4 regions of the Glutamicibacter nicotianae genome follow, and region 3 is predicted to be linked to each of the others. Evidence: riboswitches for the same ligand, from Rfam matches in the RefSeq annotation. Region 3 holds a riboswitch; each other region holds the start of a gene.
What was found. Region 3 has a riboswitch for thiamine pyrophosphate ahead of JOE62_RS13645 (ECF transporter S component). Riboswitches for the same ligand answer to the same signal wherever they lie in the genome.

Region 1 (5,424 bases), 330 kb from region 3:
CCGTGCGGCGCGTCCGGCACGCACCGCATCCTTCATGGCCTTGGCCATGAGTGGTGCGTTGTGCGCCCGGGTCACCGCGCTGGCCAGCAGCACGGCGTCGCAGCCGAGCTCCATGGCCAGCGCAGCGTCCGAGGCGGTGCCGACTCCGGCGTCCAGAACGACAGGCACCTGGGCGCGGGAGACGATGGTGGAAATATTGTGCGGGTTCAAGATGCCCAGGCCGGAACCGATTGGTGCTCCGGCTGGCATGATGGCCGCAACACCGGCGTCCTGGAGGCGCTGGGCAAGGGCAGGATCATCATTGGTGTAGGCGAAGACCTGGAACCCGTCGGCGACCAGCTGTTCGGTGGCAGCGTGCAGTTCCAGCGGATCGGGCAGCAGCGTGTGCTCGTCCGCAATCACTTCGAGCTTGATCCAGTTCGTTTCCAGCGCTTCGCGGGCCAGGTGCGCGGTGAGGATCGCGTCGCGGGCGGTGAAGCATCCAGCGGTATTCGGCAGCGCAATCACGTTGTTTCGCTGCAGCAAGTCATACACGTTGGACTCGCCTGCCGCCGAAAAGTGTCGGATGGCCACGGTAGTCAGTTCGGTTCCGGAGGCCTGCAATGCGCTTTCCAGGGTGGCCAGCGAACTCGCTCCCCCGGTGCCGAGGATCAAGCGCGAAGACAAGGTGCGTCCTGCAACCTGGAATGGATCGCTGTTGATGTCCAGTTCGGTGATGTTTTGCATGTCCACGCCTAGCCTCCCTGGGCTGCGGTAACGAGTTCGATGCTGTGCCCTTCGGCCAGCGTGTAGCTGTTCCAGGCGCTGCGCGGGATGACAGCGCCATTGACCGCGGCGGCTATTCCAAGCTTGCTGCCGTCCACGGCCGCCGAGTTGCTATCCAGATCCTTGCCGATCTGCATGCTGATGAATTCGCGAAGGGTGATTCCTTCGTCCAGGTTCAGTTCCCGGGAATTGAACTTGATGCCAATGCTTTTCATGGGTGATGCTCCGTTCGGTCGGTGGTCTGGGTTGCTGTGGCGAAGCGGTGTGGATTCACAGCCTGATGCAAGGGGTGCGTTCCATTTCCGTGAATAAGGTCAGCGGTGAGTGTTGCGCCCAGCGGAGCCAGCAGGACGCCGTGCCGGGAGTATCCGGTGCAGAGCACCAGGCCCGGGTCAATGCGCCCCAGCAGCGGACGGTCATCAGGTGTGGCGGGACGGGCCCGGGCAGTTGCCTCGTTCAGCGTGCAGTCGCTGATGCCGGGGATGAGCTTTCGTGCATTGTCCAGCAGTAGGTGCATGGCTCCGATGTTCACTGCAGGCTGGCGGTCTTCCCGGACGCTGGCTCCAAGCACGAGGCTGCCGTCCTTTCTCGGCACGAGATACACCGGCTCCCGGTGCACAATGCCGCGGATGGTCCGGGTGATCAATGGCGGACCGGCCGGCCCCTGGATCCGGAGAATATCTCCGTAGACGGGGCGCACCGGCACCCGGTCCAGGCCGTCAATGGTGCCCAGCCCGTTGGCCACGATGGTTTGATCCGCTTCGAGGATCTTGCCCGATGCGGTGCGTACCGCGGTGGTTCGGCTCCCGTCGCTCACCAGCGCCTGCGCCCGCTCCTCGATCAGGCGGCCACGCAGGTGATCAAGCAGGATTTTGACGACTGACCGTGGGTCGACTTGGTGGTCATCTTGGCATAGGACTGCGCCTGCTATATTCGCGGCCAAGGCTGGTTCGAGTTTGCGGGCTTGGCTGGGCAAGAGCTTTTCCGCTGACAGGCCGAGGGAAGCTTGCAGTTCGGCCAGCTCATGCAGGGCTTCGCGGTCAGCCGGTTCGGCCGCGACGACGAGGGTTGAGTTCTGCAGGTAGTCCGGGCGTTGCCCGGTCATGGATTCGATGCGCTCAATGAACTTTGGATAGGCGGCATTCGAGGCGGCAAGCAGCTCGTGAAGCGGGCCATGGCCCCAGACCGTTTCAGCTGCCGGGGCCAGCATTCCGGCCGCCGCGTAGCTTGCACCTTGGCCTGGTGCTGGATCGATGAGGGTGGCAGTATGTCCCCGTGATTCCAGTTCGAACGCGACGGACAGGCCGATGATTCCGGCGCCAACAATATTCACATGCACGAGGGCACGCATCCTTCCTACGGCGGCATGACCCGCATCAGGTGTAGCGGTCGGCTCGGTGCCCTCTCAGCCTGGTCGATTACAGGCTCCCGCGGAGTACTGCGATTATAGGCATGATCCAGCTCATAAAGTCGAACTGGAGCAACCGCAGCTCCGTCATCTTCTGTGATGTACTAGTTGACATGGCATCTCATGACTTCCCCCGCGTGCTTCCCCAGGGATCTGCGTTGTCCAACACGATCATTTCGTTGGAGCAGGAGCTCTTGGAAACCAACCAGCGCCATAGCCGCAGGCAATTGGAACGGTACTTGCATCCGCAGTTCTCCGAAGTGGGTGCCAGCGGCCGTGTCTACGATCGCGAGTCGATCATTGCCCAGCTGGACCAGGAGCCGGAAGTGGATTCTGGATCTCGGGAAGTCGGGAGCCCCGTGGCAATCCAGGTTGCCGATCAAGCGGTGCTTCTGCGCTGGAGGTTGCCCTCGGCATCCGCCAGCGAGCGCAGTTCGCTGTGGATCCATGAGCAGGATCGCTGGCAGCTGTTCTTCCATCAGGGCACGCCCGCTGCGCGGCAGCTTTCTTTTGCAGAACCCAGCAAGGCCGCACCTGTCGACGACGATTTCTCAGTTCGCAGGCTGCGCCAATCGGATGCCGAAGCCGTTTTCGAAGCCTTTTCCTCCAATGCCGATATGGAACGCCAAGGAGATGCCGACACTCCGGAAAAAGCCGCATCGTACGTGCGTTCCCTGATGGAGGCCGGCGAACGGCAGCAGGCTTTCGCCATCGCCTATCGAGACCGGCTGGTCGGTTTGGTCTGCGGTACTGTCGATCCAGACAATCAGAATGCATGGGTTTGGTATTGGATGAACCAGGACTACCGCGGGAGGTCTCTGGCCACTCGCGCAGTGGCAACTTTGGTGAACCACCTGTTTGGCGAGCTAGGTCTGTACCGTTTGGAATTAGGACTTCGGGCGAATAATCCTGGATCGAAGCGTGTAGCCGAAAGCAACGGGTTCCTGCGCGAGGGTGTCGAGCGCGGTAAGTTCCTGGTTGATGGAGAACGCATTGACGTGTACGCCTACGCGCGGTTGCGGACTGATCAGGTCCCGGATGTAGTGCCGTTGCCGTGGAGCACGCAGCCGTAGCTTGGCGGGCAACAAAAAAAGTCGCGGAATCCGGTTTCGGTTTCCGCGACTTTTTATCTGTCCCTCAGGTTTAGTGATATTGGCTAGATGCCTGGAGTTGATGCCGGTGGCGTCGAATCCGGGCCGTCGGTAGCCTGATTGGCCTCGATCTTTTTCAGAGTGCGAGCCGCAGCATCGCGGCCACCAAGTCCAAAGGCCAGAGCCGCAGCCAAAGCCGCGCCAATGACGATTGCACCGAAGGCCATATTGATGATCGAGTCGGCGATACCCATGTACTTCAAGCCCATTGCTACGAACAACGCAATTGCCGTGTAGCGGATGATCTTTGAAGCGGTTGTGTCGCCCAAGAAGCGTCCAATGACGTTGGCGATGACGAAACCTGCGGCGATAATTGCTGCGCCGAAGAGAATCTTGCCGCCCAAGGCCAGAATTTCATTGAGGATGTTGGTAATCGCCGGGAAGTTCAGCATCTGGGCTGCCATCACGCCGAAGAACAGCACGATGGCAATCTTGACGATGCCAGCGATAATTCCCGAAGCGCTCTTTCCTTCGGGAACTACGCCCCATTGGGCAACAACAGAGTCGGCGCCCACCCCGTGAAGGGTTGATTCAAGCAGCTGGCCTACGAACTTGGCAATCAGAATACCGACTGCCAACAGCACCAAGGCCATGATGACCTGAGGAATCGCAGTGAAGACCAACTGCAGCATCTGCTGGGCAGGGTCCGAAATTGCCGCGATACCCAAGACCTGCAGTGCCGAAATGGCAACGACGAGCAGGATCAAGGCGAAGACGATGTTGGCAATGATGTCAACGATCTTCGCTTGGGATTCTCGGGACTGTACTTCGTCTACCGGTTCATTGCGTGGGGTAAGTTTGCGGACCAGCCCGCTGAAGTCGACAGTTCCCAAACCGGTCTTCAGCAGCTGGCGAACGATATTCGCGATCACGTAGCCGATGAAGAAGATGAAGCCCGCACCAATGAGGTTGGGGATGAAAGCCATGACGCCGCCGAGCAGGCCCTGCACCGGCGATAGCACTTCAGATAGCGCGAATACTTGCAGGATTGCCACGAGGCCGAATAGCCAGACGATCAAACCCGCGACCTTGCCCAGAGATTGGCCTATTTGCTCTCCGTCGTTGCCCTGCTTCTGCAGGAACTTCACCCTGGTCACCAATTTGGCGGCAGCCCACCGAACGATGCGCGCTAGAAGCCACGTAATGATGAGGATGATTAGCGCGATGCCAACCTTTTGTAGCATCGACGCCCAGTCGATATTGCCTAAAACGTTCTCAGACTGCATTGCTGCTCCTTCAACGTAGGGACAATCTGACCCTACGATGAAGGTTCTCTCCTGACTAGGGCAAAGACCCGTACTGCCAGCTTGAATCGATGGACTTTCGTACCCCGAATTGCGGATGCATGATTCATTCACGCTGGATTCAACGTTTTTCGAACAATCAAGCCATAATCACAACTGATTCACGCAATGTTGGGAAATTCGTGTCGCGCTCAAATCCGTGAATTGCCTTGCAGGCTGTTGCGGAGTCAGCCATTGGCCATTATCAATCTGGGATTCGCACGAAATGCATCAGGCCTGGTTGATGACTTCGCTCTGCACTGAGGCACCTAGCTCAACTGTGCGGGAAACCGTGCAGTACTTGTCATGGGATAGCTTGACGATGCGTTCAACCATGCCGGCCGCTTTGCGCCCCTCCTCGGTATCGGGGAACTTCAAATCAAAGCCAAGGCGGATGTCTTCCATTCGGCTAGCCGAGTCCTCGGAGACCTTGTAGCCGCTCGCCTTGACTTCGAAGTTCTCAGGTTCGCTTCTGCGGGTAGTCGCCACATCAACATCGATCGCTGAGCACCCGGCAATGGCAGCCAGCAGAAGTTCCACCGGCGTCAGCAGCCCTTCGCCTTGGCCGAATTCCAGGCTGGCGCCGGATTCCAGGCTGGTGGCCTGGTACTTGCGTGATTCAACGCGTTTGATGCTGACTTCCCGGATTTCACGGCTATTTTCACTCATGGAACTATGGTGCCACGATTCGGGGCAAAGATTCTGTGTGGCGCAACGTGATCCGTTCCGGCACCAGTTCTGGACCACCGTCGACTGCCAAGAAGCCGCAGTCGCCAAAGAATGAAATGGCAGGCTGGCGCTGGCTATCCAGATGCAC
Region 2 (5,424 bases), 150 kb from region 3:
CCGGAGAGCATCATGCGCAAGGTTGCCCGCCGGGCCATCGCGCCGTCCCTTACTGCCATACGCGAGAACATCAGCGATATTGCGGGTGTGCGCATTACCTGCAGTTTCGTCAAGGACATCTATAAGGTCCTGAACACCTTGACCGCTCAAAATGACCTGAAGGTCATCCAGATCAAGGATTACATCAAGAACCCGAAGCCAAGCGGCTATAAAAGTGTCCATGCAATTGTGCAAATTCCGGTCTTCTTATCCGACGGCCCTGTCGACGTCGTAGTGGAGTTGCAAATCCGCACGATCGCCCAGGATTTCTGGGCAAGCCTGGAGCATAAAATTTTCTACAAGTACGAGGGGGAGGTTCCAGAACATCTAGTACAGGAGCTCGCCGATGCGGCAGCTGTTGCAACGAAACTCGATATGCAAATGCAACGCTTGCATACCGAAGTACACGGCCATGATGCCAATGATGCAGCAGGACAAGAGACGAATTTCGATACGAAGGCCTTCCAGGGACTGCTCTCGCTGGCACAGCAAGCCAGCACAAGGAGCCCTGAAAAGGGTGCGGACAACTAAGCGTTATTGGCTTCGAAACGACGGGTCCCTGAAGACCGCTTCGAACCCGGAAACCAAAAAAGATCCTCAGCCGAAGCCGAGGATCTTTGATTTGGTAGCGGCGCCGGGACTCGATCCCGGGACCTCACGATTATGAGTCGTGCGCTCTAACCAGCTGAGCTACGCCGCCACAAGTGAGAAACAATCCAGTAGAAGCCAAGAAAGCTTCTCACTCAGAGCCCCCTGCCGGAATCGATCCGGCGACCTCGTTCTTACCAAGAACGCGCTCTACCACTGAGCTAAGGGGGCAACGAGTAAATACTCTACACGCATTTCCCGGCAAAGAAAAATCGGCAAACCGACCTGGAAAACACCCCGAAATTTCCATAAAACCACTAGTCAAATTGAGATTAGCCACTCACCATAGACCTTCAAGGACGAAGACTGGGACAAAAGGCGCTCGGGTGACGATGCTCACTGAGGTGTCCCTTGTGGTCAATCGCGGATTCGACCAGACTCGCAGGATAAGATCCCGCGACACTTTCCCTCGTGGCAGAACCACAGACCTCCCACGCAAAACACAGGAGGCTCAACTCCCCCAGTCCCTCGACCCTGGGATTATGGATTGCCTGGAAGGGCATCTGGCATCCGGTGCGCGGAGTCGCCACAACGCGCCGCGAAAGTAATCCAGGAAGCATGAAGCAAGCTCTCACGCGCACGGAATTCACCTAGGCAACCCGACTCCCATTTCCGTCTTGATTAGGAATATTGTGACGTCAGCAACAAATCCCCGGGGGATTTTGCAAACCTCGAAAACCTGTGTAAAGTATTTACCTGTTGCCCCCTTAGCTCAGTGGTAGAGCGCGTTCTTGGTAAGAACGAGGTCGCCGGATCGATTCCGGCAGGGGGCTCGCAATGAGAGAAGCAATCTGATTCCAGATTGCTTCTCTTTTCGTTTATCTGCCGCTCTTAGTGCCCCATCGCGCGGCCATCGCCTCAGCCTTCGCCCGCGCTGCTTCGCCAGTCTTCTGCCACGCCGTCTTCCCCAGATTCCCGATTCGCGCTGCAAGAGGCTGATCGCTTGTACAAGCTAGCTCCTGCCGCCGGGCCAGTGCCCGCATCCTGAATTGCTGTCACCCTTCTGACCACTGGATTTGCGTTTCCTCCTCCCAAGCGTGCTATGTTGTTCGCGACCACACGGGTGCCCTGGCAAGGGCTGAGATCGGGCTATCGCCGTCCGCGACCGTTGAACCTGTCCGGGTCATGCCGGCGAAGGAAGTGAGTTTCCCCAGTGGAACAATTTGAACAGCACCCTGCCCACACCCTTGCCTACCGCGAATCTGCGGGAATTTCTGTTCCCGTCACGCAGATCCATCTGGCAGACTCTCCCAATGGAAAGCCCAACGAGCCGCTGTCGGTGTATCGGACCAGCGGACCGGGAAGCGAACCGACCCAGGGCTTGCCGCCCTTCCGCGAGCAATGGATCCTGGAGCGCGGGGATGTGGAGGCTTACGCAGGCCGCGAGCGCAATCTGCACGACGACGGGCGCTCGGCGGTCCGCCGCGGCACGGCCAGCGCGGAATGGGCTGGACGTTCAGCCCCTCCGCTGCGGGCCGTTGGCGGAGCGCGCGTAACGCAGATGCACTATGCACGTGCCGGGATCATCACCCCGGAAATGCGCTATGTGGCGCTGCGCGAGGAATGCGATGTAGAACTGGTGCGCAGCGAGCTCGCGGCCGGACGAGCCATCATCCCGGCGAACATCAACCACCCGGAATCCGAGCCGATGATCATCGGCAAGGCGTTCCTGGTCAAGATCAATGCGAATATCGGCAACTCGGCGGTGACCAGCTCCATCGCAGAAGAGGTCTCCAAGCTCCAATGGGCCGCCAAATGGGGTGCCGACACGGTGATGGACCTGTCCACCGGAGATGACATCCACACCACCCGAGAATGGATCATCCGCAACTCCCCCGTGCCCATCGGCACCGTGCCGATCTACCAGGCGCTGGAGAAGGTCAATGGCGAAGCCAACAAGCTGACCTGGGAGATCTTCCGCGACACTGTCATCGAGCAGTGCGAGCAGGGCGTGGACTACATGACCATCCATGCTGGCGTGCTGCTGCGCTACATCCCACTGACCGCCAACCGGGTTACCGGCATGGTTTCACGCGGCGGGTCCATCATGGCCGGATGGTGCCTGGCGCACCACCAGGAGAATTTCCTCTACACCCACTTCGATGAGCTGTGCGAGATATTCGCGCAGTACGACGTCGCCTTCTCGCTGGGCGACGGGCTGCGCCCGGGCTCCATTGCGGACGCAAACGACGCAGCCCAGTTCGCCGAGCTGGACACGCTGGCCGAGTTGACCAAGCGCGCCTGGCACTACGACGTGCAGGTGATGGTCGAGGGACCGGGGCATATCCCGTTCCATCTGGTGCGCGAGAATGTGGAGCGCCAGCAGGAATTGTGCGACGGGGCCCCGTTCTACACCTTGGGCCCGCTGGTCACCGACATCGCGCCGGGCTACGACCACATCACCAGCGCCATCGGTGCCACGGAGATCGCCCGCTACGGTACCGCAATGCTCTGCTATGTCACGCCCAAGGAGCATCTGGGGCTGCCCAACCGGGATGACGTGAAGACCGGCGTGATCACCTACAAGATCGCGGCTCACGCGGCAGATCTGGCCAAGGGGCATCCGGGTGCCACGGCCCGTGATGATGCGCTGAGCAAGGCTCGTTTCGAATTCCGCTGGAATGACCAGTTCGCGTTATCCCTAGACCCGGTCACCGCGCAGGAATTCCATGACGAGACTCTGCCGGCCGAGCCGGCGAAGACCGCACACTTCTGTTCCATGTGCGGGCCGAAATTCTGCTCCATGCGCATTTCCCAGGACATCCGCGACGAATACGGCTCGGCCGAGGCACAAGCGGCCTTGGCCGGGATGGCGCAGAAGAGCCGGCAGTTCCTGGAAAGCGGCGGCACGGTCTATCTCGGGGATGAGATTCCGGTAGGGACCCCTGCCGAATAATTAGCCCGGCATGCGATAACGCCCTTGGAGCAAGCTTTCGGCTTGCCCCAAGGGCGTTATCCAGTGCTACTCAGCTGTAGCTGCAGGCTTAGTAGTCGCGACGTCCACCGCTGCGGTTCGATTCGCTGTAGCGGTCCTTGCCGCCGCGTCCGCCACCGAATCCGCCACGGCCGCCATTGCGTCCGCCACCGAATCCACCACGGCCGCCATTGCGTCCGCCACCGTAGCCGCCACGGCTACCACGGAAACCTCCGCGGTCGCCATCGTCATCACGGCGCGGGCTGCGGCCATTGTCGAGCTGGAGATCGATGGCTTCGCCGCCGATGCGCGTCTTGGAAAGTGCACGCCACTGGTCCTTGCTCAGCTCTGCTGGCAGCTCCACCAGGGTGTGGTCCGATCGGATGTCGATGCCGCCGATTTCCGAAGAATCGAAGCCGCCCTCGTTGGCCAGTGCGCCAACGATCGAGCCTGGCTGAACGCGGTTGCGGCGGCCAACTGCCAGACGGTACATGGCGTTGCCCTCGGCAGCGGTCTTGCGGGCACGTGGACCGCGCTCACCGCGTTCGCCACGCTCCGGGCGATCCATGCGGGCCTTCTTCGCAGGCGACATGACCGGCTCGGTCATCAGCAGCGGGCGTCCGCCCTGGGCCATCAAAGCCAGTGCAGCCGCGATTTCGAGGTGGTCCAGGTCCTCGTGCTCGGCAGCGAACTTCTCCACGATCTCGCGGAAAGTAGTCAGGTCCTGGCCGCTGATGGTCTTGTCGATGCGGTCGGTGAACTTCTGGATGCGGCGGTCGTTGACCGAATCCAGCGACGGCAGCTGCATCTGGGTCACCGGCTGGCGGGTCGCCTTCTCGATGGCACGCAGCAGGTACTTCTCGCGCGGGGTCATGAACAGGATTGCGTCGCCCTTGCGGCCGGCACGGCCGGTGCGGCCGATGCGGTGCACGTAGGACTCGGTGTCATGCGGGATGTCGAAGTTGATCACGTGCGAAATTCGCTCGACGTCCAGGCCGCGGGCTGCCACGTCGGTAGCCACCAGGATGTCGATCTTGCCCGAGCGCAGGTTCTCGACGGTGCGCTCGCGCTGCTGCTGCGGGATGTCGCCGTTGATGGCGGCGGCGGTGAAGCCGCGGGCCTTGAGCTTGTCGGCCAGGTCTTCGGTAGCCATCTTGGTGCGCACGAAGGTGATCACGCCGTCGAATTCCTCGGATTCGAGGATGCGGGTCATGGCGTCAAGCTTGTGCGCGCCCATGACCTGCAGGAAGCGCTGGGTGATGTTGGTACCGGTGGACTGCTTGGACTTCACGGCAACTTCCTGCGGGTTGCGCAGGTATTCAGAGGCGATGCGGCGGATGGTGCGCGGCATGGTGGCCGAGAACAGGGCAACCTGCTTCTCTTCCGGAGTCGCTTCGAGGATCTTGTCGACCTCTTCGGCAAAGCCCATGCGCAGCATTTCATCGGCCTCGTCCAGCACCACGTACTGCAGGTTCGACAGGTCGAGGGAACCCTTGTTGATATGGTCGATCACACGGCCTGGGGTGCCCACGACTACCTGTGCGCCACGGCGCAGGCCGTTGAGCTGCGGGCCGTATGGGGAGCCGCCGTACACTGGCAGAACGGTGAAGTTCGGCAGGTACTTGGCGTAGGAGGTGAAGGCCTCGGCGACCTGGAGGGCCAGCTCGCGGGTTGGAGCCAAGACCAGGATCTGCGGGGTCTTGGCTGGGCCATTGGTGTCAGCCAGTTCGGCCATGCGGGACAGGGCAGGCAGTGCGAAAGCAGCGGTCTTGCCGGTACCGGTCTGGGCCAGGCCGACAACGTCGCGGCCTTCGAGGAGCAGT
Region 3 (5,424 bases):
GATGATGCCGAACAAGAACTTTGAACCGCGCGACCAGCGCATCGATGATGCGCTGGATACCTCCGGCGTGCGCCACCGTGCGACACTCAAGCAGGAGTGGCCGCTCCTGCTGCTGCTGCTCTTCGTCTGGGGCGCCCTCTGGCAGGACTTCTCGCTGGCGAACATGATCTTCGGGGCGGTCATTGCCCTGGTGATCGTGAACCTGTTCCCGCTGCCGCCGGTAGTCCTTTCGGGCCGGATCAACCTCTGGTACTGCGTGAAGCTGTTCATCTGGTTCCTCGGACAGGTTGTCGCGGCCAGCGTCCACGTGGCCTGGCTGGCGGTGGCACGCGGAAAGAGCACCCGCAGCGCGATCATCGCCGTCCCGCTGCGCACCGGCTCGGACCTGATCGTGATGACCGTGGGCCACATGCTCACGCTGATCCCCGGATCCTTCGTGATCGACGTGGACCGCAGCTCCTCGACCCTGTACCTGCACTACATCAACATCCAGTCTCAGGAGGATGTGGAGAAGGCACGGGCAGCTATCCGGGACATCGAACGCCGGCTGATCATGGCCATCGGCAGCCGTGACGAGTACGAGGCGATCAAGAGCGAATGCGGACCGGACTTCGTCGCGAGGAAGGGATAAACATGCTGGATATCGTCATCTGGATCTGCGGCATCATGCTCGGGCTGGGCGCCATCGCCTGCCTGATCCGGGTTGCCAAGGGGCCATCAATCCTTGACAGGGTGCTTGCCCTGGACGTGATGCTGCTGATCATCTCCGCCGCCCTGTGCCTGGAGATGGTGCTGCACGAGCACACCGACTACATGCTGTTCGTGGTTGCCGCGTGCATGCTCGGCTTCATCGGCTCTGTGACCGTCTCGCGCTTCGTCTCGGATCAGAGGAATGCCTAATGGAACTCTTCCTCGATATCCTCGTCGCCATCCTGCTGATCCTCGGCTGCCTGATGTCCTTGATCGCAGGCATCGGCTTGCTGACCTTCCCGGACATGCTCACCCGCATGCATGCGGCCACCAAGCCGCAGGTGCTCGGCTTCCTGCTGATCTTCGCCGGGTTGGCCATCTACCTGCGCAGCTGGGCGGTCATCCCGGTCCTCGCGTTGGCTTGGGGCATGCAGCTGCTGACAGCGCCGGTTTCCGCCCACATGATCGGCCGTTCCGGCTACCGCACCAAGCACGCGGCCAAGGAAACCCTGTTCTCCGATGAGCTCAGCCTTGTGGTCAACAGGGTCAATGGCTCACCGCCCACCGGAGCAACACCGATGTCCAAGGCCGAAGGGCCAGAGGACAAGTAATGCGAAAAGAGCGGGAGCAGTTCAGCTGAACTGCTCCCGCTCTCGGCTTGCCGCCGAAGCCTATTTGGTGAACTTGGCAACAACCTTGTTGGCGCTGCGGTCGGCCACGGTCTGCATGATCGCTGCCACCAGGGCCGAGACGATCGCGAAGCCCAATGCGCGGCGGAAGGACGCTTCAGCCGCTTCCTCGGTGCCCTTGCGTGGCGCCTTGCTGCCGGTTGCCTTCAACCAAATGAAATCAACCAGCTTACCACCGAGCATGCCCGCGCCAACGGTGATGCCGGTAGTGACAAGTTTCTGCACTTTATCCATTTTTTCCTCGCGATCAAGCTCGTGACACATCGTTCCTCTGCCCAGCATACCTGCGGTATGGTGGGGGAGCAGTAATTATTCCGACAGGGGAGCGTCAGACTTCTACGAAGTCGCAGGACGCTGAGAGTGCGATGGATCGCAGACCCTCGAACCTGCCCCGGCTAGTACCGGCGAAGGAAGTCGAGCATCTCGGATGCGGATAGGCGCAGCATGCCCTCATTCCGTGCATCCCCCCTCCTTTCCACAGGAGGACCAACAATGAACGAAACAATTTCGAAGCATCGTACCGGCTGGCGTGTCGTCGATATCGTCGTGGCATCGGTGATCGCCGTGGCTTCAGGAGTCATTTTCTGGGCATGGAGTGCCGGCTACGGCCTGTTTTCGCTGGCCTTCGCGGCTTTCCCTCCAGCTACCGCGCTGCTCACCGGCATGTGGCTGTTCCCCGCGGTGCTCGGCGCATTGATTATCCGCAAGCCTGGCGCCGCGATCTACTGCGAGATGCTGGCCGCCGTGGTTGAAGCGCTGCTCGGCTCGCACTACGGGTTGACCGTGCTGATCTCCGGCCTGGTCCAGGGCCTGGGCGCGGAGCTGGTCTTCGCGGCATTCCGCTACCGCAAGTGGAACCTGGGCGTGGCACTTCTGGCAGGCCTGTCCTCCGGCCTGTTCGCCGGCGTTACCGAGGCATACATCCTGGCCTACTACGTCGAGTACACCGCCGGGATGAAGATCTTCCACGTGATCGCCACCGGAGTTTCCGGTCTGGTCATCGCCGGGCTGCTGTCCTGGCTGGCCACGCGCGGACTGGCGAAGACCGGTGCCCTGAGCGCACTGGCGAGCCGGCGTGCGCACCTGGAAACCGCAAAATGAGTTCAGTTGCCAATTCCGATGCCGCCTCGCTGACCCAGCGCGGAGCGTCAATCACCGCAACTGGTTTCGGCTGGCAGCACTCGGAGCGGCAGGAACCTGCCATCTCGGGGCTGGATCTGCAGATCCACGCCGGTGAAAAGGTGCTGTTGCTCGGTCCATCCGGTGCCGGCAAGTCGACGTTGCTGCATGCAATGGCCGGGCTGCTGGAAGCCGATGAGGATCAGCAGCTTGCCGGACAGCTGCTGATTGATGGCAACGATGCGTTCAGCCGGAGCCACCCGGTGGGCTTGATGCAGCAGGACCCGGAAACCCAGGTCGTGCAAAGCAGGGTCGCCGATGATGTGGCCTTCGGAGCGGAGAACCTCGGGATGGATCCGGGCGTGATCCGCCAGCGGATCCCCGAAGTGCTGGACGCGGTCGGATTGGGCGCGCTGTCCTTCGACCACCGCACCCAGCAGCTCTCCGGCGGGCAGAAGCAGCGCTTGGCCCTGGCTGGCATCCTGGCCATGGAACCCGGCCTCATGCTGCTCGATGAACCGACCGCCAACGTGGACCCGCAGAGCATCGGGCCGTTGCGCGATGCGGTGCTGAACGCCGCGAAGCTATCCGGTGCCACGCTGGTTGTGGTCGAGCATCGGCTCGAAGCCTGGGCAGAGCATATGGACCGGGTTATCGTGCTGGAACCGGGCGGGGGAGTCGCGCACGACCTGGATCCGCGTCAGCTGTACACCGAAGAACCCGTGCGCCAGGAGCTGGCTGCCGCCGGGCTATGGGTTCCCGGATATGTTCCGCAGGTGGCACCGGCCGAGAACCTTGCCGGAGCTATGCTGCTTGAAGCGCGGCAGCTGGTCTGCGCCCGCACGGCTACCGCGCCGCATACCCAGGCGGTGGATATGGAAGTGCAGGCGGGCACCGCCACGGTGATTCTCGGCGAGAACGGCGCCGGCAAATCGACGCTGGCCCTGGCCTTGGGCGGTTTGCTGGCCCCGGCCAGCGGTGAGCTGACGGCCACCGCGCAACTGGCCGACGGCCTGGGCAATTCCCCGTTTGCTTGGAAAGCCGGTGCACTGATCGGGCGGATCGGCTCGGTCTTCCAGGAGCCCGAACACCAGTTCGTGACGCAGAGCGTCCGCGAAGAGCTGGCTTTCGCACCCAGCCGTGCGCAGGCGAGCAGCGCCAACGCGCCGAAGTACGACCCGGCCCAGGTCCAGGCGCGCGTCGATGCGTTGCTTGAACGCTTGGGGTTGGCGCATTTGGCTGAGGCGAATCCGTTCACGCTCTCCGGCGGAGAGAAGCGCCGGCTGTCCGTGGCCACCGTTTTGGCAGCCGCGCCAGAGGTGCTGATCCTCGATGAGCCGACATTCGGGCAGGATGCGAACACCTGGCGGGAGCTGGCCGGGTTACTGGTCGAAGAGCTGCAGCAGGGCACTGCGATCATTGCAGTCACCCACGATGAGCATTTTGCCTCGGTGCTCCAGGCCAATCAGCTGGTGCTCGCTTCCGGCACCCCGGATGCTGATGCCCCGCGCCAAGGGCCGGTGCTCGATGCGCCGGTAGGGCACAGCTGGCTGGCGAAGATCAATCCGCTGGCCAAGCTGGGTGCGGTGGCCGCGGCAACGCTGCCGCTGATCACCACCTTGGATTGGGTCTCGGCACTGGTGATTATCCTGGCGACCGTGGTGTTCTTCCCGCTGGCCGGGCTGAGCCTGCTGAAATTCCTCAAGCGTGCGTGGCCGTTGCTGCTTGCCGGGATCTTCGCGGCCTGGGGCATTGCCCTGGTGGGCCAGGACAGCGGCATGGTGTACGCGCAATTCGGCGCCTTCAGCATCACCGAGGGATCGGTAGCCGGCGGCATAGCCACCGGACTGCGCGCCTTCGCACTGGCCATCCCGTGCATCTTGCTGCTGGCCACCACGAACCCCAGCGATTTGGGCGGGGCGCTGTCCCAGCAGCTGAAGGTCCCGCACCGGTTTGTGCTCGGGGCGCTGGCAGGCATGCGATTGCTTGGGCTGATGGTGGAAGAATTCACCACGCTCACCCTGGCCCGGCGTGCTCGCGGTGTCGGAAACTTCGGCACCGTGGGCCAGCGTATCAGGGCAACCCTCGGCCAGGTGCTGGCGTTGCTGGTGCAGGCGATACGCCGCGCCGGACGGCTGGCAACCACGATGGAGGCCAAGGGGTTCGGCACGGCCAAGCGCACCTGGATTCGCACGGCCACCTTCACCTGGCGTGATGGCATGGTGCTGGCAACCGGAATCCTGCTTGGCACGGCCGCCATGGCTGCGGCCGTGCTGGCAGGGACCTACAACCTGGTGTGGTCCTAGCGGATTGCGTCGCTCAGGGCGCTGAGCTCCTCATGGAGCTCGGCGTCCAGCCGCAATGGCTTGGCATCGATGGTGCGCACCGGGGTGAGCAGGCGGATCGATGACACCAGCCACACGCCGTCGGCCTGGTACAGGTCCTCAGGGCGAAGCGGGCCATAGCCCAGCTCCCAGCCGTCCTGCGCCGCGGCATCGAAGATCGCGCTTTGCGTGGTGCCTGGCAGAATGCCGGTTTCCAGCATCGGGGTGAGCAGCCGCTTGGTCTCGCCATCGCGCTGGGCAACCAGCACGGTCGAGGTCGGAGCTTCGAGGATGATGCCGTCAGCCGAAGTGAAGATGACGTCATGGGCGCCGTGCTTGTGCGCGTAGCGCAGGGCGGCCATGTTGATCGAATAGGAGAGGGTCTTGGCGCCCATCATGAGCCATGGTGCGCGTTCGGCGAGCTTCGAGTCGTAGCCGCGGTCCAGCAGCAGGACATCCACGCCGGTTTCGCGCTGTTCCTTGCCCAGCGCCGGTGCCGGGGTGACGGTGACCCAGCAAATGGTGGGATCGCTGTCGTGCTCGCCGCGTGCAGCAACCAGCTTCACCACGGCCTCTTCGGCGCCGCCGGTGGCGTCGAAGTC
Region 4 (5,424 bases), 2.5 Mb from region 3:
TCTGGACCAGCGGGGCATTATGCACGATTGAGCCGGCGCGCACCCGGTCGGAGAAGATCGACTGCAGCCGCGGGCTTTCGCTCATCAGGTAGGCAGCCAGCGGAGACGGCCTCCGGGCGATGAATTCGAGGGCCTCCTCGAAGCTTTCCACCTCGATCACTGGAAGAATTGGACCGAATATCTCCTCGGTCATCAAGCTTCCTTCAAGATCTGGATTGCGCATGATGCTCGGTGCGATGCGCAGTGTTTCCTCGTCATATTCGCCTCCGAAAACCACCTCGCCCTGCTCGAACATCGACAACAGCCGGTCGAAGTGCTTGCGGCTGACGATGCGGCCGTAGTCCGGGTGGGTCAACGGCTCCTTGCCGTAGAAGCTGGTGATGGCCTGGCCCAGGCGCTGGATGAGCTCAGTGGAGTCCCCAATGCTCAAGACATAATCCGGGGCCACGCAGGTCTGACCGGAATTCATGAATTTGGCATAGGCGAGGCGCTTTGCCGAAGCCAGCGAATCGTTTTCCACCACGGCCGGCGATTTTCCGCCCAATTCCAAAGTGGTTGGCGTCAGGTGCTTTGCCGCCGCGGCAGCCACGATCTTGGCCACGCGTTCACCGCCGGTGTAGAAGATATGGTCCCAGCGGGCGGCAAGCAGCTCGGTGGATGTGTCCACTCCTCCCTCAACGACCGCATAAACACGTTCATCCAGGTAGACCGGGAGGAACTTGGCCAAGACGCCCGAGGTGGCCGGAGCCAGCTCGGATGGCTTGATCACCGCGGCGTTGCCGGCGGCAATGGCCGCGACCAGCGGTGCGAGTACCAGCTGGACCGGGTAGTTCCAGGCGCCGATAATCAGCACGACGCCCAGCGGACGCGGCTCCACCTTGGCCATGGCCGGCTGCAGGGCCAGCGGAACTTTGACGCTGGTGGAATCCATCCATTCAGCGAGGTGGCGTTGGGCGAAATCTATTTCTGCGCGCACCACGTCGATCTCGGAGAACTTGGCCTCGGTGGCGCTCTTGCCCAGGTCTTTAGCCAGGGCCTGGACAAAGTCTTCCAGATGCTCGTCGAGCATCTTTTCCAGGGCCTTGAGCTGCTGCAGGCGGAAGCGTCGCGGATGCGTGATCCGGGTGTCAGCGGAACGCCGCAAATGGCTCAGAACTGTTGCGATGCGTGATGGATGCTCGTCCACCGGAGGTGCGGAATCGCCGACCGGTTCGGGCAACGGCGTGGAAGTAAACAGACCCATGTTTTGAGCGTACGGCAACGAGGCGGATATTCACTGATTAATTCACGAAGGGATTCAATATGTATCAAATAGTTGATACATTAATGGCCATGAGCCAGGTCCCGGCGAGCGCCATATCCATCGCTTTCGTTGGCGCAGTCATTTACCTGTGGTTGCGCTCCGTGGCGCATCGGCGTGAGGCACCGGCCATCGTCCGCGCCCAGTCGCACTCATTCTGGTGCGCATTGATCGCATTCTTCGCTTCGACTTCGTGGGATCTGCCTGAGACGTGGCGCATTCCTATGAACGGGACCGATTCGAGTTCGGTTTTCGCTGCAGCTCTCTCGCCGGGAATCTGGATTCTTCTCGTTTACCTCATTGGCTTGTTCACCTGGCCCAAGGAACTCCAGCCGGTGCGCACCGCCTCACTTGAGGCGCGCACCCTGGCGACGCCGTTCCCGAGGTCCCTGGGGATTTTCGTCGCGCTGTTGCTTCTGGCCGCGGTGGGATTGCTGTGGCCGGCCTCCCGCGTCGAAGGGAGCGTTGGCATCCCGGAGTCGGAAACCACTATGTTCGATTCTGATGGCAGCTACTCCTACACCTCTGCGGGCCCAACCGATGGCCTGCTGCCCGGAAACCAAATGCTCCCGGTCTTCATCGTGGCTCTGGCAGGTATCGTCGTGGCCGCCGGAGTGATTGCAGCAGTGATCCTGAACCGGCGCCCCTTGGCCGGCATCACCGCCGAAGACAACCAGGCCTTGCGCACGGTATGGCTCAACCGGTTGCTGCGCAATACCGGTATCGTGCTGCTGGCATTTTGCGTATCGGTGGCCAATTACTCGCAAGGCTATTCAACCGGTGGACCGTACGAGTTATTGAACTATGGCGCCCTTGCGGTGGCTCTTACGCTGTTCTTCTGGGGCCCGCGCACCACATTCTCGGCTCACTCCACCATCAGGGAACGGACCGCCTTCTCGCGCTTGCGAGATCAGCTCTTCGCATTGCAATACACCACGGCTACCCTTGCATTGCTCGCCGTTGCCATCGGCTGGTCATTCCTGCCCGTGGATGAGGAATTCCGGATGCCGACCAATGAACGAACTACGTGGATCCTGGTGCTCTTTGCCGGTGCGGCATTGCTCTACATCGTGCTCAATACGCTGTATCTGGGCTACGCCAGCAAGGTGCCTCGGCAGGCGAGTGCAGCACCAAAGCATCATGCACCCCTGCCCTTGTGGTCCTACATCGCCGCTGGCTTGCTGGTTGCCATCTGCGCTTACCTGCTATTGGATCCACCGCTGGAGACGCTTTGGGGGTTCGCTCCTCCGAACCGGGGACTAGTCATCGGGCTGTTGCTGCTGCTTGCGGCGGCGCATATGGGCTTCACCTGGTCCTGCCGCCGGGCGACTATTCCCTGGGCCGTCTCGCCAGCTGAAGAAATCTGGTATCGGCGGGTTCTGGAGCTGCGGTCAATGCGCGTTGCCACCAGCGCTGTGCTTGCCATGCTGCTGATTGGCTACGGCTTCCCAGCAGGCCTGGGGCTGTTTGCACTTCTGGTCTTCGTTGTCCCAGCGGTGATTTTCCTGGAGCGTCCTGGTACCGCGATGGTGCGTGCACAGCAGCCGACAGCAGCATCATGAGCACGCAAATCAGTATCGACCTCGCGGCGGCCACTGCACCCTACGAGCAGATCCGCTTGCAGATCGCCTCGCTGATCACCCTGGGAGAATTGCCCGCAGGCAGCAAGCTGCCCACCGTGCGCGCACTGGCCACCGACCTCGGCGTTGCTGCCGGAACGGTAGCGCGCGCCTACAAGGAACTGGAAGCCGAAGGTCTGATCACCTCCCGGCGGCGAGCCGGCACAGTGGTCAACGAACGGCTTCGGCCGGTGGATGCCAGCGAAGACTTGCTGGCCGCGGTGGATCACCTCTGGTCGCTGGCGGCCGCCCAGCAGGTCGATGCGGCCACGCTCAAGGCCTTGGTGGCGCGGCGCGAGCGTAAGTAACTTGTCCTTGGAACCGCTTGTGCGTACGCTCTATGGCAGTGACACGGGGTGTCGGAACAACCGACTGAGATGAGACCCGTTGAACCTGATCTAGTTCACGCTAGCGGAGGGATGTCGCATGGCTTTGCATGCAGTTGCCCAAGAATACCGGCAACAATCACCTTTGGTTTTCTGCCTGACCAACACCGTCGTAGCAAATTTCACCGCCAATGCCCTGCTGGCATCCGGCGCGTCCCCGGCCATGACGGATCTGCCCGGAGAGGCCGGCCCCTTCGCAAAGGCGGCTTCCGCCGTCTTGGTGAATCTGGGAACTCCGAGCACCGAGCAGCTGGCCGCCATGGAAGAAGCCGTGCAATCGGCGAGCGCAGCAGGCACCCCATGGATCCTTGATCCGGTGGCGGTCGGCGCCCTGCCGGTGCGCACGGATTTCGCGCGGCGCATTGCCCGGCAACGCCCGGCCCTGATTCGCGGCAACGCCTCGGAAATCCTGGCCCTGGCCGGACGGCAATCGGCTTCACGCGGTGTAGATGCCTTGGATGACGTCTCTGCCGCCTTGGCGGCTGGACGCGAGCTGGCCGAGCGGCATGACTGCGTGGTGGCCATTTCCGGCCAGTCCGATGCCATCATCGATGCCACGCGGACGGTCCTGGTGCACACCAACGGAATCGGCTTGACGCGGATCACCGGCGGCGGTTGCGCGTTGGGCGCGTTCTGCGCCGGCATGATTGCGGTCCACGATGACCCGTTCGAGGCCGCCATCGCGGCCCACGGCTTCTACGGGCTGGCCGCTGAAAAGGCCCTGGAGAACAGCACAGGTCCGGGCAGCTTCGCCGTCGCATTCATTGATGCGCTGTCCGCAACCGATCCAGAAGAACTTAAGACTTTGAAGCACGAGGAACTGAACCATGCATAATTACGGAGCCTACCTGGTAGCCAATACTGCCAGCTGCACCCCGCGCAGCACCCTGGAAGTGATCGAAGGCGCCGTCGCCGGAGGAATCCAGTGGATCCAGCTGCGCGCCAAGGATGAAACCGCCCGGGAATTCTTCGAGCTGGCCTGCGCGGCCGCCAAGCTCACCGAGGGCAAGGCCCAGTTGCTGATCAATGACCGCATCGATGTCTACCTCGCGGCGCGGGCTGCCGGCGCAGCCGTGAACGGCATCCATATCGGGCAAAAGGATGTGCCGGTGCAGTTGGCCCGGCAGATCATCGGCGAAGGTATCATCGGACTGAGCGCTTCCAGCGATGAGCAACTGGCCCAGGCGAACAAGGACGCCGCGGTCATCGACTATCTCGGTGTGGGGGCCGTCCGCGCCACCCCGACGAAGAAGGACCATCCCACTCCCCTGGGCCTCGACGGCTTTGCGCGTGCCACGACGCTGGCCTCACTGCCCTGCGTGGCAATCGGTGCCATTACCCACGAGGACGCGGCGGCCATCCGTGCCGGCGGCGGAGCGGGCATGGCAGTGGTCCGCGCCATCTGCAATGCAGAGGATCCGCAGCAGGCCAGCGCGCAGCTCGTTTCGGCATGGGAGGCCGCCAAATGAACATCTTGTCCATCGCAGGATCCGATCCTTCCGGTGGCGCCGGAATCCAGGCGGATCTGAAGGCCATTGCCGCCAACGGCGGCTACGGAATGTGCGTGATCACCGCCTTGACCGCGCAGAACACCCATGGGGTGTCCGGAGTGCAGGCGATCAGCGGCGATTTCGTCCTCGCCCAGCTTGAAGCCATCAGCGCGGATATCCGCATCGATGCAATCAAGATCGGGATGCTCGCCAACGCCGAGGTGATCCGCGCAGTCACCGGCTGGCTGGAAACCGTGGATGCTCCGGTAGTCCTGGACCCGGTCATGGTGGCCACCAGCGGAGACCGCCTGCTCGATGGCGAAGCGGCGCTCGATTCGCTGCTGGACCGGGCCACGGTGATCACCCCGAACCTGCTGGAACTGGCCAGCCTGCTGCGCGAGCCGGTAGCCGCATCATGGGACGAGGTGCTGCGCCAGGCCCAGCGCCTGGCGGCCAAGCACGATGCCCTGGTGCTGGCCAAGGGCGGGCATCTGGCCGGGGCGGTCTGCCCCGACGCGCTGGTAGCAGCGGACGGGGTGCGCTGCGAGCTGCACGGTGCGCGCCATGCCACCAAGAACACCCACGGCACCGGCTGTACCCTCTCCAGCGCCCTGGCCACCCGCTTCGCT

Region 1: it holds a riboswitch for thiamine pyrophosphate, as region 3 does, so the genes downstream of both, thiO (glycine oxidase ThiO) here and JOE62_RS13645 (ECF transporter S component) in region 3, are expected to answer to the same signal.
Region 2: it holds a riboswitch for thiamine pyrophosphate, as region 3 does, so the genes downstream of both, thiC (phosphomethylpyrimidine synthase ThiC) here and JOE62_RS13645 (ECF transporter S component) in region 3, are expected to answer to the same signal.
Region 4: it holds a riboswitch for thiamine pyrophosphate, as region 3 does, so the genes downstream of both, thiM (hydroxyethylthiazole kinase) here and JOE62_RS13645 (ECF transporter S component) in region 3, are expected to answer to the same signal.

Annotation. Positions count from the first base shown of each region.
Region 1 covers NZ_JAFBCH010000001.1:2,537,050-2,542,473, forward strand. Annotated here, with positions in the region: gene JOE62_RS12050 (thiazole synthase) at 1-726, opposite strand, end outside; gene thiS (sulfur carrier protein ThiS) at 735-980, opposite strand; gene thiO (glycine oxidase ThiO) at 977-2,104, opposite strand; TPP riboswitch at 2,102-2,207, opposite strand; gene JOE62_RS12065 (GNAT family N-acetyltransferase) at 2,287-3,246, shown strand; gene JOE62_RS12070 (mechanosensitive ion channel) at 3,330-4,550, opposite strand; gene JOE62_RS12075 (OsmC family protein) at 4,839-5,276, opposite strand; gene JOE62_RS12080 (GNAT family N-acetyltransferase) at 5,281-5,424, opposite strand, start outside.
Region 2 covers NZ_JAFBCH010000001.1:2,708,398-2,713,821, forward strand. Annotated here, with positions in the region: gene JOE62_RS12935 (GTP pyrophosphokinase) at 1-570, shown strand, start outside; tRNA gene JOE62_RS12940 (tRNA-Met) at 663-739, opposite strand; tRNA gene JOE62_RS12945 (tRNA-Thr) at 787-858, opposite strand; tRNA gene JOE62_RS12950 (tRNA-Thr) at 1,389-1,460, shown strand; TPP riboswitch at 1,737-1,844, shown strand; gene thiC (phosphomethylpyrimidine synthase ThiC) at 1,841-3,583, shown strand; gene JOE62_RS12960 (DEAD/DEAH box helicase) at 3,672-5,424, opposite strand, start outside.
Region 3 covers NZ_JAFBCH010000001.1:2,862,238-2,867,661, reverse strand. Annotated here, with positions in the region: gene JOE62_RS13665 (Na+/H+ antiporter subunit E) at 5-631, shown strand; gene JOE62_RS13660 (MrpF/PhaF family protein) at 634-900, shown strand; gene mnhG (monovalent cation/H(+) antiporter subunit G) at 900-1,301, shown strand; gene JOE62_RS13650 (DUF4235 domain-containing protein) at 1,362-1,613, opposite strand; TPP riboswitch at 1,689-1,809, shown strand; gene JOE62_RS13645 (ECF transporter S component) at 1,872-2,480, shown strand; gene JOE62_RS13640 (ATP-binding cassette domain-containing protein) at 2,477-4,804, shown strand; gene JOE62_RS13635 (aminodeoxychorismate lyase) at 4,801-5,424, opposite strand, start outside.
Region 4 covers NZ_JAFBCH010000001.1:319,834-325,257, reverse strand. Annotated here, with positions in the region: gene JOE62_RS01640 (aldehyde dehydrogenase family protein) at 1-1,243, opposite strand, end outside; gene JOE62_RS01635 (hypothetical protein) at 1,333-2,862, shown strand; gene JOE62_RS01630 (GntR family transcriptional regulator) at 2,859-3,227, shown strand; TPP riboswitch at 3,262-3,356, shown strand; gene thiM (hydroxyethylthiazole kinase) at 3,346-4,140, shown strand; gene thiE (thiamine phosphate synthase) at 4,133-4,774, shown strand; gene thiD (bifunctional hydroxymethylpyrimidine kinase/phosphomethylpyrimidine kinase) at 4,771-5,424, shown strand, end outside.